One region of the Bacillus sp. K7 genome, then DNA from elsewhere that is predicted to be linked to it. Evidence: riboswitches for the same ligand, from Rfam matches in the RefSeq annotation. Region 1 holds a riboswitch; each other region holds the start of a gene.
The links. Region 1 has a riboswitch for S-adenosylmethionine ahead of M1D98_RS05780 (bifunctional homocysteine S-methyltransferase/methylenetetrahydrofolate reductase). Riboswitches for the same ligand answer to the same signal wherever they lie in the genome.
Positions count from the first base shown of each region.

Region 2: it holds a riboswitch for S-adenosylmethionine, as region 1 does, so the genes downstream of both, mtnW (2,3-diketo-5-methylthiopentyl-1-phosphate enolase) here and M1D98_RS05780 (bifunctional homocysteine S-methyltransferase/methylenetetrahydrofolate reductase) in region 1, are expected to answer to the same signal.
Region 3: it holds a riboswitch for S-adenosylmethionine, as region 1 does, so the genes downstream of both, metN (methionine ABC transporter ATP-binding protein MetN) here and M1D98_RS05780 (bifunctional homocysteine S-methyltransferase/methylenetetrahydrofolate reductase) in region 1, are expected to answer to the same signal.
Region 4: it holds a riboswitch for S-adenosylmethionine, as region 1 does, so the genes downstream of both, metK (methionine adenosyltransferase) here and M1D98_RS05780 (bifunctional homocysteine S-methyltransferase/methylenetetrahydrofolate reductase) in region 1, are expected to answer to the same signal.

Region 1 covers NZ_CP096406.1:1,155,953-1,159,336, forward strand. Annotated here, with positions in the region: gene M1D98_RS05780 (bifunctional homocysteine S-methyltransferase/methylenetetrahydrofolate reductase) at 202-2,040, opposite strand; SAM riboswitch class I at 2,131-2,248, opposite strand; gene M1D98_RS05785 (YajQ family cyclic di-GMP-binding protein) at 2,354-2,845, opposite strand; gene M1D98_RS05790 (CvfB family protein) at 2,944-3,384, shown strand, end outside.
Region 2 covers NZ_CP096406.1:1,422,160-1,425,543, forward strand. Annotated here, with positions in the region: gene mtnE (methionine-glutamine aminotransferase) at 1-1,154, shown strand, start outside; SAM riboswitch class I at 1,196-1,296, shown strand; gene mtnW (2,3-diketo-5-methylthiopentyl-1-phosphate enolase) at 1,380-2,597, shown strand; gene mtnX (2-hydroxy-3-keto-5-methylthiopentenyl-1-phosphate phosphatase) at 2,594-3,301, shown strand; gene M1D98_RS07225 (methylthioribulose 1-phosphate dehydratase) at 3,259-3,384, shown strand, end outside.
Region 3 covers NZ_CP096406.1:3,052,626-3,056,009, reverse strand. Annotated here, with positions in the region: gene gcvH (glycine cleavage system protein GcvH) at 1-379, shown strand, start outside; gene M1D98_RS15675 (YusG family protein) at 435-671, shown strand; gene M1D98_RS15670 (toprim domain-containing protein) at 743-1,105, shown strand; gene M1D98_RS15665 (thioredoxin family protein) at 1,107-1,427, shown strand; gene M1D98_RS15660 (SCP2 sterol-binding domain-containing protein) at 1,535-1,879, shown strand; SAM riboswitch class I at 1,994-2,100, shown strand; gene metN (methionine ABC transporter ATP-binding protein MetN) at 2,206-3,231, shown strand; gene metP (methionine ABC transporter permease MetP) at 3,224-3,384, shown strand, end outside.
Region 4 covers NZ_CP096406.1:2,834,389-2,837,772, reverse strand. Annotated here, with positions in the region: gene M1D98_RS14480 (alpha/beta hydrolase family protein) at 1-154, shown strand, start outside; gene M1D98_RS14475 (DUF2584 domain-containing protein) at 206-448, shown strand; gene pckA (phosphoenolpyruvate carboxykinase (ATP)) at 487-2,070, opposite strand; SAM riboswitch class I at 2,268-2,405, shown strand; gene metK (methionine adenosyltransferase) at 2,573-3,384, shown strand, end outside.

The DNA of each region.
Region 1 (3,384 bases):
CAGCCTTAGACAAGTTGTCTTGCATTGTGCCATACTGCCTGCACGCCTTTGTCTACCGGTTTTTGCAGGGTGTCGTATGTATCTTCCGCGAAAATGGTTTTGACTACGAGCATGATGTTTCTCCTCAAAAATGGCTTTTTTATATCGTAACACGAATGCGGTAAAAATAGACCGCCTGATTGGTTCAGGCGGTCTCTAGTATTAATGCAAATAGATATTTTGGCGCTGCTCATCCTTTTGCTGGATATACGATGTGAGCTCAGCGGTCAAGTCAGATCTGAGAAAAGGCGTGATCAAATAGATGCCGTTAAACAGCTCGCATGCCGTATCCAACAGGGAGCGTGCAATCGCAAGGCCTTCCGCTTTTTGTTTCTCTTTATCCTCGCCGGCGAGAGCCATTTTTTCGCGAATAGAGTCAGACAGCTTAATGCCTGGGATTTCATTGTGGATGAATTCAGCGTTCCGGCTGCTTGTGAGCGGCATAATGCCGATATAGATCGGCGTCTTCAGATGCTTTGTTTCGTTATGGATGTCGACGAGCTGCTGCTCGGAATAGACAGGCTGTGAAACAAAATAATCGGCGCCGCAATCTATTTTTTTCTCAAGCCGTTTTACCGCTTTATCCAGATGGCGCACGTTAGGATTAAATGCGGCGGCGACTGAGAAATTCGTTTTCTTGCCAAGCGGTTTTCCAGACAGGGACAGCCCTTCGTTGAATTGTTTGATCAGCCTGATTAAATCAAAGGATGTTAAATCATACACAGACGTCGCTCCCGGAAAATCCCCGATTTTAGAAGGGTCGCCTGTAATGGCCAGCACGTCATTCAGCCCTAACGTATCAAGGCCCATTAAATGTGACTGCAAGCCGATAATGTTTCGGTCACGGCATGTAATATGGACAAGGGAGCGCATATCGAGCTGCTGCTTCACAAGAGCGCCGCAGGCAACATTGCTGATTCGCGGAGTAGCCAGAGAATTGTCGGCGAGCGTCAGGGCGTTGATTCCTGCTTCTTTCAATTCGGCAGCGGCGGACAAAAACGTATCAAAGCTCAATTTTTTCGGCGGGTCCAGCTCTACGATGATGGAGCGTTTTTCAACTGCGATCTCATTTAAACCGGGCTCTGTCCGCTCATGCTGAACAGAAATACATTCTTTAGCAGGGACTTTGACTTCTTTTTCAGTAATGGGGGCAAGCCCGCCAACCGCTTCCGCCATTGCCTGAATGTGATTTGGCGTGGTGCCGCAGCAACCGCCGATAATCCGCGCGCCTTGCTTGCGGAATTCTAAGGCGCTGTTTTGAAAATATGTGTCGTCTGTTTCATAGACGAGCCGTCCCTCTTCCAGCGAAGGAAGACTGCTGTTCGGATAAACGGATAAAAACACATCATCAAAAATCGGCACTTCGCTTAGCGCTTCAATCATGTGATAAGGGCCGAGCCGGCAGTTAATGCCGACGATATCAGCCCCGAGATCCGCGATTGACCGCAATGCTTCAGAAAGCGGTGTCCCGTCCTGCAGTACACCTTGCTCGTGCATGGAGACGTTAAGCATAATCGGAAGGGCGGTCTCTTTGCGCGCAATTTTCAGCACTTCACGGGCTTCTTCTAAATCATAATACGTCTCCAACAGCAAGCCGTCCGGTTGTTCATGCAGGAGCAGGTACAGCTGCTCGCGAAAGCTGCGTTTGATTTCGTCAAGGCTGTACGCGTTTTTATTAAATGTGCGGATGCCGCCCATTGTCCCCAAAATGTACGCATCGCCTGCTGAAGCCCGCGCAATCTTCACTGCCTCCTGATTCATTTTTTTAATGTCACCCTCAAGCCCGTGCCTGGATAATTTAATATAATTGGCTCCGTACGTATTTGTTTGAATGATATTGGCTCCAGCCTCAACGTACGCTTTATGTATGCGCTGAATTTCCTCCGGCTTTGAAATGTTGAGTTCCTCAAAGCACCTGTCAATGCCGTAGGAGTAGAGGAGCGTCCCCATGGCGCCGTCACCGATTAACACCTGTTTTTGCAAATCTTCTAAAAGTCCCATTGTCTGCCTCCTTTATTCACATTCAGCAAGGAAAAAAGAGAAATAAAAAAAGTCCTCTTAAGAAGAAGACTTTGTCAGTGATTTTGTCTCTTCTTATCTTCCAAGCTGTTCGAGCTTGCTGGATTTAGCACCTTGGTCATGGCTGAACGCCATTACACCGGTTGCTGAAGCTTCGTCGGGCCAGTCCCTCTGCTTCTCTTGATAAGAACGGATATGAAGTTTTCGTATAAGGAAATGCCAAAAGCTGCGGGGCTTTTTCCCTTTCTCCAAATTTACCGAAAATAAAGACAATAATCAATAGGATTCAGAAAATTTATCTGAAATTTATAAATTGAACGTCAATTGGCAAATCTGCGCCTCTCACTGCTGTGATAATCTGCTGCAGATCATCCTTGTTTTTACCGGTTACACGAACTTGATCATCCTGCACTTGTGACTTTACTTTCAATCCGGAGTTTTTGATGATCGCATTAACTTTTTTGGCATTATCCTTGTCAATGCCTTGAACAAGTTTGGCGCGCTGGCGCACCGTTCCGCCTGACGCGCTTTCAATCTTGCCGTAATCAATGTTTTTTGTCGGCACGTTTCGCTTAATCAATTTACTGACCAGCACGTCTTTCAGCTGGCTTAATTTAAATTCGTCATCAGAAACGAGGACAAGCTCCTCTTTATCTAAAGTAATATCGCTTTTGCTGCCTTTAAAGTCATAGCGTGTGCTGATTTCCTTGAGTGCGATTTGGATCGCGTTTTGCACTTCAGGCAACTCGACCTTGGATACAATATCAAATGAACTTTCTTTTGCCATATGAAAACCTCCATAACATTTAACTTATGAGTTGATTATAGTAGAATAAAGAGAAACTTCCAACAGAACAAAGAATCAATTTGTGATGATTGGAAAAAATGTTAACAGAATCCGCGGAAAACAAGCGGAACAGGAAGGACGATAGCATGAGACCAGGGCAGCAACTAACCTTGAGTATAGATCACCAAACCGACTTCGGTTACTTTTTGACCGATGGAGAAGACACGATTCTCTTACATAACAGTGAAATAACTGAGGATATCGAGGACAGAGACGAAGTAGAGGTCTTTATATACGTCGACCAGCAGGAAAGACTTGCGGCCACGATGAAAATTCCGTCCATCAGCGCGGACGAGTACGGCTGGGTCGAAGTGGTGGATAAAGTGGAAGATATGGGCGTTTTCGTTGATGTCGGCTTATCCAAGGATGCGCTTGTCGCAACTGAGCATTTGCCGCCATACGAGGATGTCTGGCCGCAAAAAGGCGACAAGCTCTACTGTATGCTGAAGGTGACGAACCGGGGGCGCATGTTTGCGAAA
Region 2 (3,384 bases), 270 kb from region 1:
AGCAATTCTTCGCTTCTTTGGTGCAAAAAGTGAACCGAAAGCTTGCAGAAGGACATGACGTCATCAATCTCGGACAGGGAAATCCGGATCAGCCGACTCCGGAACATATCGTCGAGGAAATGAAACTAGCCGTTGCTGATCCTGACAATCATAAATACTCGTCTTTTCGCGGCTCATACAGCCTGAAATCAGCAGCGGCGGCATTTTATAAAAGAGAATACGGCATTGACCTTGACCCGGAGACGGAAGTCGCTGTATTATTCGGCGGAAAAGCCGGTCTGGTCGAGCTCCCGCAATGTTTGCTGAATCCCGGAGATACGATTTTAGTTCCGGATCCGGGCTATCCTGATTACTGGTCAGGTGTGGCACTCGCGAAAGCGAAGATGGAAATGATGCCGCTCGTAAAGGACAGGGCGTTTCTGCCTGATTACAGCAACATCCCCGCTGAAGTGAGAGAACAGGCGAAATTGATGTACTTGAATTATCCGAATAATCCGACTGGAGCTGTTGCTACCTCCGGTTTTTTTGAAGAAACCGTGAGTTTTGCAAAAGAAAACGGGATTTGTGTTGTTCATGATTTTGCTTACGGCGCTGTAGGATTTGACGGCTGTAAGCCGTTAAGCTTCTTGCAGACTGAAGGTGCGAAGGATATCGGCATTGAAATTTATACGCTGTCAAAAACGTATAATATGGCGGGGTGGCGGATCGGCTTTGCCGTCGGAAACGCTTCGGTCATTGAAGCGATCAATCTTTATCAAGACCATATGTTTGTCAGTCTTTTCAGAGCGACTCAGGAGGCTGCAGCGGCGGCACTGCTAGGTGATCAAACGTGCGTGGCGGAGCAAAATGCCCGATATGAAAGCAGGCGAAACGCTTGGATTGCGTCATGCCGGGAGATCGGCTGGGATGTGGCTGCTCCGGCAGGTTCTTTTTTTGCATGGCTGCCCGTGCCTGAAGGCTATACTTCCGAGCAGTTCTCAGACCTTTTGCTGGAAAAAGCGAATGTGGCCGTTGCGGCTGGAAATGGTTTCGGTGAATATGGCGAGGGCTATGTCAGAGTCGGGCTGCTGACAAGTGAAGAAAGACTCAAAGAGGCCGCTTATCGAATTGGGAAGCTGAACCTGTTTACCCAAAAAAGCATTGACAAGACTTGATAACGATGGGATAATTCAAAATAATTTATAAAATCTATATTTTCTTATCAAGAGCAGGCAGAGGGACGAGCCCGATGAAGCCCGGCAACCGACTTATAAAGCACGGTGCTAATTCTTGCAGCTGGCGGCTGAGAGATAAGATTCGGACGAGAAACGAAACCTCTTTAGACGCGATTGCTGTTTGAAGAGGTTTTTTTATATGGATGAAATGAAAGGAGCTCTGGCATGGGTGAGTTATTAGCAACATATCTCCTGACCGAACCGGGAGCCGATACAGAGAAAAAAGCGGAACAAATCGCAACAGGATTGACAGTAGGCTCCTGGACTGATCTGCCCCTTGTAAAACAGGAACAAATGCAAAAGCACAAGGGACGGGTGATAAAGGTCGAGGAAAGAGAAGGGACTCCTGCGTCAGGAAAACAAGCGGTGATCACAATTGCCTATCCTGACATCAATTTCTCTCAGGATATCCCGGCTTTGCTGACAACAGTATTTGGGAAGCTGTCGCTGGACGGAAAAATCAAATTACTCGATCTTCACTTCTCTGACGCGTTTAAGCGCACGCTGCCGGGACCGAAGTTTGGTGTATACGGCATTCGAAAGCTGCTGGGAGAGTTTGAGAGACCGCTGTTAATGAGCATTTTCAAAGGGGTTATCGGAAGAGACCTGAGTGATATTAAAGAACAGCTCAGACAGCAGGCGCTTGGCGGAGTTGACCTGATTAAGGACGATGAAATTTTCTTTGAGACAGGCCTGGCGCCTTTTGAAACAAGAATTACAGAAGGAAAGCAAGTATTGAAAGAAACGTATGAGCAAACCGGGCATAAAACGCTGTATGCGGTCAATTTGACCGGGCGTACGGCTGATCTGAACGACAAAGCGAGACGCGCTGCTGAATTGGGAGCGGATGCGTTATTGTTTAATGTCTTCGCTTACGGCTTGGACGTCATGCAAAGCTTGGCGGAAGATCCCGAAATCGCAATCCCGATTATGGCTCATCCAGCTGTCAGTGGGGCGTTTACGTCTTCTCCGTTCTACGGATTTTCTCACGCTCTTTTGCTCGGAAAATTGAACCGGTATTGCGGAGCCGACTTCAGTCTCTTCCCATCTCCGTACGGTTCGGTTGCGCTTCCAAAAGAAGATGCGCTGGCGATTCACGAAGAATGTGTGAGAGAGGATGCCTTTAACCAAACATTTGCCGTTCCGTCAGCAGGCATTCATCCCGGTATGGTTCCGCTTTTAATGCGGAATTTCGGCATAGATCATATTATAAACGCCGGGGGAGGCGTACACGGACATCCGAACGGCGCCCAGGGCGGTGGCAAAGCGTTCAGAGCCATAATTGATGCTGTTTTAGAAGCTCAGCCGATTGATGAAAAAGCCGAACAATGCAAAGATCTGAAGCTGGCGCTTGATAAATGGGGAAAGGTTGAAGCCTTATGACGACTCGAAAGCCATTCATTATTTGTGATTTTGACGGCACCATCACGATGAATGACAACATTATAAACATCATGAAAACATTCGCTCCGCCGGAGTGGAACGCATTAAAAGACGGCGTCCTTTCCAAAACGCTGTCGATCAAGGAAGGTGTCGGGCGGATGTTCGGCCTTCTGCCAAGCCGTTTAAAAGAAGAGATTACGAGATTTGTATTGGAAGATGCAAAAATCAGGGAAGGCTTTCGCGAATTTGTAGCGTTTGTCAAGGAGCATGAGATTCCGTTTTATGTCGTAAGCGGAGGAATGGACTTTTTTGTGTATCCTTTGCTTGAAGGCATTGTGGAGAAAGAGCGTATTTATTGCAACCATGCGTCATTTGACAATGACTATATTCATATTGACTGGCCTCATTCTTGCAAAGGAACTTGCAGCAATCAATGCGGGTGCTGCAAGCCGTCGGTGATACATGAACTCGCTGAACCGAACCAATATATCATCATGATCGGCGATTCGGTTACAGATGTGGAGGCTGCAAAGCTGTCCGACCTTTGCTTTGCAAGGGATTATTTATTAAACGAATGCAGGGAGCGGAACCTAAACCATCTCCCGTATCAAGATTTTTATGAAATTAGAAAAGAAATCGAGAATGTAACGGAGGTACAGGAATGGCTGCAAAACAAGAACGTTGGCGAGAGCTCGCTGAAGTAAAACGGGAATTGGCCGAAAGAGACTGGTTTCCGGCGACTAGCGGCAACCTGTCTATTAAAGTTTCTGATGAGCCTTTAACCTTT
Region 3 (3,384 bases), 1.9 Mb from region 1:
CATACCTAAAGATTTGCGTTACTCAGGAGAACACGAGTGGGTAAAAGTTGAAGGAGAAAAAGCCAGAATCGGGATTACACATTTTGCCCAGTCCGAGCTAGGTGATATCGTGTTTGTCGAACTTCCTGAAGTGGGTGCTGAAATCAAAGCGGACGAGCCATTCGGCAGCGTTGAATCCGTTAAAACGGTATCTGAGCTTTATGCGCCGATTAACGGAACTGTTGTGGAAATAAACGAAGATCTTGATGACAGTCCGGAATTCGTCAATGAATCTCCGTACGAAAAAGCATGGATGATCGTCGTTGAGCCGTCTGACGCTTCTGAAATTGAAAAACTGATGACAGCAGAACAATACGAAGAGATGACACAGGAAGACTAAAACAGGATAGCTGTAAAGGCAATTGGACACGCTAACGTTATGGGAGGTGTCCAATATGGCTTTCAGCAAACAAAAGCTCGATGTCACCAATGATGTGACAGGCCGCTTTCAAAATGGCCGGCTCTCGTTATATCATGAAAATGAGAGGATCGGACAAATGACAAGCATGAATGAATATGAGCTTAAATCCGGTTATTCCTTTGAAAATGAGAAGTTTTATAAGACAGCTGACGTGGTCTCAGGAAATGACGCAAAATATGTGGACTGTGACTACGAAAATGGCTGGTGTTAATGATGGCGGTGAATTTCACTGCCTTCTTTTACAATCTGAACGTTTCAAATTTGACGCGGCAGGTGAAGAAAATGGATGAGCTGGAAAAGGTTTTGATTGTCGAAGGGAAATCAGATAAAGAGAAAATCGAAAGCGTCTTGAATGAACCGGTGCGCATTATCTGCACAAACGGAACAATCAGCCAGCTGAAGCTTGAAGAATTGGCTGACGAGCTTTACGATAAAGACGTCTATATATTGGTTGATGCTGATGAATCAGGCGAGAAATTGAGAAAACAGCTGAAAAGAGAGTTTAACGAAGCCTGCCATCTGCATATCGACAGAGCCTATAAAGAAGTCGAGGCTGCGCCCAGACACCATGTCGCCTCTGTATTGCTGCGCGCGAATTTGAATGTCCATACTATTTTTCTTGAAAGAAAGCCCCGAGGTGTATAGCATGAAAGAACTCCAGGAATATGAACTTGAGCACATTTCTGATGATGTGTATCTTCTATATTTATATACTCCATTTTGCGGCACTTGCCAGCTTGCAAGCAAAATGCTGACAGTCGTGAAAGAAATGCTCCCTGATGTCGCCTTCTATCAAAACAATGTCAATTATTCTCCGACTTTCGCAAAAGCGTATCAAATTGAGAGCGTTCCTTGTTTTCTGCTGTTTAAAGGCGGAAAAGTGGTCGAAAGAGGATATGCGTTTCATTCCGTTTCTTATTTATATGAGCTGATAAAACAAAAATCATCTTCCGCATCCTATTTATGACATATTTCTCAGCGCATTCCAATGAAATTGTCGTTCGTTTTATAAAGGGGTTCATATGCTAAAGAGAGAAATGTCTATGTATGACCAACAAATAGGAGGTTGTACATATGGAGAAAGCGGAAGTTTTAGAAGATGAGTATCAGCATCTGTTTTTAAGACCCCTTTTGAGCGCTTCAACATTGCTCATTACCTTCCAAGGAGAAACAGAAGCCTTAACCGTCTCAATAAACGAACAGGGAGAAATGAAAGAAATTTCTCAGCGCCAAACGTCCAACCTGACCTTTTACGGAAACCAATCCGAAATCATTCATTTATTGCACGGAGATATTTCCCTTCAGCATCTGATTCAGAGCGGAAGCCTGAAAGTTAAGGGGTCCTTCAGAGCCCTGTTAAAGCTAGAAGCGATTCTCTGGCTGACGAATGGTTTTTTTCAGAGGATTGCAAAGAATTAAAAAATAGCAAATTATTATAATAGTAAAAGTTGACATCATTTATTTTATTGACATGCAAACATCCGCCATGCTATTCTACATTAAGAATTTCCGGACGAAAAAGACTATATATTTCTCTTATCAAGAGAGGTGGAGGGAAGTGCCCTATGAAGCCCGGCAACCATCAACGCTGTTGAAATGGTGCCAATTCACACGAAGCGTTCAGCTTTGAAAGATGAGAGAAAGGCGTTTTATATAAGCCTTTCTGCTCACATGTGCAGAAAGGTTTTTCTTTTGCAGAAAATCCCGGAAGATTTCTTAGAATAGTGTTAAGGCAGGTGATTGCTTTGATCAATCTTCAAGATGTTTCAAAAGTCTATAAGTCGAAACATGGAGATGTCAATGCTGTCCAAAATGTCTCGCTTTCCATCAAAAAAGGTGAGATTTTTGGAATTATAGGATATAGCGGAGCTGGAAAAAGTTCCTTAATCCGTCTGCTGAACGGCCTTGAGAAACCAACCTCAGGAACCGTGGAAGTAGCGGGAACCAAGATTAATGAAGTAAACGGACGCGGGTTAAGAAAAGCACGCCATAACATCAGCATGATTTTCCAGCATTTCAATTTGCTGTGGTCGCGGACGGTCAGAGATAATATCATGTTTCCTCTGGAAATTGCCGGGGTGAAAAAGAACGAGCGTATCAAGCGCGCCAATGAACTGATTAAACTGGTAGGTTTAGAAGGAAAAGAAAAATCTTATCCTTCTCAGCTGAGCGGCGGACAAAAGCAGCGTGTCGGAATCGCCAGAGCGCTCGCAAACAATCCGAAGGTTCTCCTTTGTGATGAAGCGACATCAGCATTAGATCCGCAAACGACTGATTCAATTTTGGATCTATTGTCCGATATTAATGATAGACTCGGTTTGACAATTGTGCTGATCACGCATGAAATGCATGTGATCCGCAAAATCTGCAACAGAGTCGCTGTCATGGAAAACGGAAAGGTTGTGGAAGAAGGCGAAGTTCTTGATGTCTTCAAAAACCCGAAAGAAGACATGACAAAACGGTTTGTTCAGCAGGTGACAGAGCCGGAAGAAACGAAAGAAACGCTTCAGCACCTTCTTGATGAAACAGCATCAGGAAAAACGGTTCAGCTCACATTTGTCGGTGATTCGGCTGAACAGCCTCTGATTACAGAGATGATCAGAAACTTTAATGTCAGCGTCAATATTTTGCAAGGGAAAATTTCGCAAACGAAGGATGGAGCTTACGGTTCACTGTTCATCCACATTGACGGTGACGAGGAAGAAGTGCAAAACGTGATCCGGTTCATTAATGACAAACAGGTAAAAGCAGAGGTGATCACGAATGTTTGAAACATATTTTCCGAATGTTGATTTAACTGAATTGTGGAACGCGACATATGAAACCCTTTATATGACGCTGATCTCTCTGCTGTTTGCTTTTGTTATCGGGGTGATTCTCGGCTTGCTGCTCTTTCTGACAAGCAAAGGGAGCCTCTGGCAGAA
Region 4 (3,384 bases), 1.7 Mb from region 1:
TTCAATTCAGCATTCCTATTTATTTGAAGAGAAGCTCAAACAGCTGCATAAGCCGGTGGAGACGTGGTACTACAGTACATTCACACATTATTTTCCGCCAAAAGAAAACCGGCGTATCGTGCGGCAGCTGACACAATGGATGAAAAACCGCTGACGATGAAATATGGTATGATGAAGAAAAAAGAGAACGAAAGGGGATTTCAATTTGGGAATGCCTGTTGAATTTAATACACTGATTGTGACAAAAGGAAAAGAAGTTCGCATAGATGAAAATATATTCACGTTAGAGAAAGACGGATACCGTGTGTATCCGATGGAGATTCCGATCGATGTGCGTAAAACAAAGTTCGGCGAAAAGTCAGGCACGGCAGAAGTGCAGAAGCTTCAATGGGAAGACGGCCGGACTATCATTACGTACAAGCTGACGTCTCTGTATTCCGTCAATTAAAACAAGCCAAGAGCGTAATTGCTCTTGGCTTTTGCTTTTTAAACGAGAGGGCCGCCCGCCTGTGCAATGGCATCTGTATGTCCGAACTTTTTAAAGTTCTCTTTGAATTCATGTGCGAGGCTGACCGCTTTTTCTCTGAATTCTTTCTTGTTGTTCCAAGTGTTTTCAGGCTGAAGGATATGATCAGGAACGCCGGGAACGTGAACCGGAATGTGCAGGCCGAAAATATCGTCAGTCGTCATTTCTGCATCCTCCAATTTGCCTTCAATCGCCGCCTTGACCATCGATCTCGTATAAGAAAGCTTCATACGTTCGCCTGTCCCGTAGCCGCCGCCGGTCCAGCCGGTATTGACCAAGAAAACGTCTGCGCCATGTTCATCGATTTTGTTGCCGAGCATTTCAGCATAGACATGAGCAGGAAGCGGCAGGAATGGTGAGCCGAAGCATGTGGAGAACGTCGTTTCAGGAGACGTCACACCGCGTTCGGTTCCGGCAAGCTTGCTCGTATAACCGCTCAAGAAATGGTACATCGCCTGCTCCTTCGTCAGTTTGCTGATGGGCGGCAGGACTCCGAATGCATCAGCCGTCAAAAATACAATGGCTGAAGGATGGCCCGCTATGCTTGGTGTGACGATATTGTCAATCATATGAATCGGGTAAGCCGCCCGCGTGTTTTCGGTATAGAAGGAATCATCATAATTGGCTTCACGTGTCTCTTCATCCACTACAACATTTTCAAGAACAGACCCGAAGCGGATTGCGTTAAAGATTTGAGGCTCTTTTTCTGCGCTTAAATGAATGCATTTGGCGTAGCATCCGCCTTCGATGTTAAAGACGCCTGTGTCAGACCAGCCGTGTTCATCATCGCCGATCAGTTTGCGGTCAGCATCGGCCGACAGGGTGGTCTTGCCTGTTCCAGACAATCCGAAGAAAAGGGCGACATTGCCTTTTTCACCGACATTGGCGGAGCAGTGCATGGATAGAATATCTCTTTCAGGAAGCAGGAAATTCATAATGGAGAAAATGGATTTTTTCATTTCTCCCGCATATTCTGTTCCGCCGATTAAAATCATACGCTTTTCGAAAGAGACAATAATAAACGTTTCGGAATGTGTGCCGTCTGTTTTTGGGTCCGCTTTGAAATGCGGGGCAGAAAGAATGGTAAACGGCTGTTCAACTGTTTTCTTGTCATTGCCTTCCGGGCGGATAAACAGCTGTCTGGCGAATAAATTATGCCATGCGAACTCATTGACGACGGTGATCGGCAGTCTGTATGTTTCATCTGCTCCGGCGAATCCTTCAAAAACAAACAGCTCATCCCGCTGTTTCAAATAGCTGACAACTTTCGTGTACAGCCGCTCAAACGCTTCTTCTGAAATCGGCTGATTCACCGTACCCCAATCGATCTTATGTTTCGTGTTTTCTTCCTCCACGATGAATTTGTCTTTCGGTGAACGTCCTGTGTAAGCGCCTGTTGTCGCCCGAACGGCACCTGTGGATGTTAAAATGCCTTCGTTTCGGGACAGTACTTTTTCTGTAAGCTGTGCTGCTGATAAATTATGACACACATTTGAACTTGTTAATAAAGCTTGTAAATCAGCGGTTAAATCAACTGAGTTCATATGAAACCTTCCTTTATCGTTTATTTGTGTTTTGCTAATTGTGAATTAGTATAACATATATTTTCAAACAGTCTATACTATTTATCGTTTTTTGTGTGTGCGTTTCCATTGTTTTCCCTTGATATAGGTGCCTATTTCTTCTGAATCATATTGACATTGCAAACCCTTTTACGATAAGATATTTCATTGAGCGGATACTCTTATCCCGAGCTGGCGGAGGGACAGGCCCTATGAAGCCCAGCAACCGGTTTCTCTGTTATTATTATGTTCACCCATGTGAGACAACCAAGGTGCTAACCTGTTGCAAGGTTGTATGATTCCTTGAGCGATAAGAGTGAAAGGCACAAAGACCAAACCCTTTCCTCGATGGAAAAGGTTTTTTTATTTCATAAATATGCCAATTAACATTCTCTAATATAACGTTACATTGTATAAGAGGGAGCGAGTTCCGTATCATATAGACAAGGTCTTTCGGGAGGCCTTGTGCAGGAGGAAGCAAAACATGAGTAAAAATCGTCGTTTATTTACATCAGAATCTGTTACGGAGGGACATCCGGATAAAATCTGTGACCAGATTTCTGACAGCATCTTAGATGAAATTTTAAAGAAAGACCCTAACGCGCGTGTTGCTTGTGAAACGTCAGTGACTACCGGGTTGGTTCTTGTCAGTGGGGAGATCACAACATCTACGTATGTTGACATTCCAAAAACGGTTCGCCAAACCATTAAAGAAATCGGATACACACGTGCGAAATACGGATTTGATGCGGAAACTTGTGCGGTTTTAACATCAATTGACGAACAGTCTGCAGATATCGCGATGGGTGTAGACCAAGCGCTTGAAGCCCGTGAAGGCACAATGAGCGATGAAGAAATCGAAGCGATCGGTGCCGGTGACCAAGGTTTAATGTTCGGTTATGCGTGCAACGAAACGAAAGAGCTTATGCCTCTTCCGATTTCACTTGCCCATAAATTGGCCCGCCGCCTAAGTGAAGTCCGTAAAGAAGATATTCTTCCGTACCTTCGCCCTGACGGCAAAACACAGGTAACGGTTGAGTACGATGAAAATAACAAACCTGTCCGTATTGACGCGATTGTTATTTCAACTCAGCATCACCCTGAAATTACGCTTGAGCAAATCCAGCGCAACATTAAAGAACATGTCATCAATCCGGTTGTTCCTGAAGAGCTGATTGATGAAGAAACAAAATATTTCATCAACCCTACAGGACGTTTCGTTATCGGAGGCCCTCAAGGGGATGCGGGACTTACAGGACGCAAAATCATCGTTGATACGTACGGCGGCTATGCTCG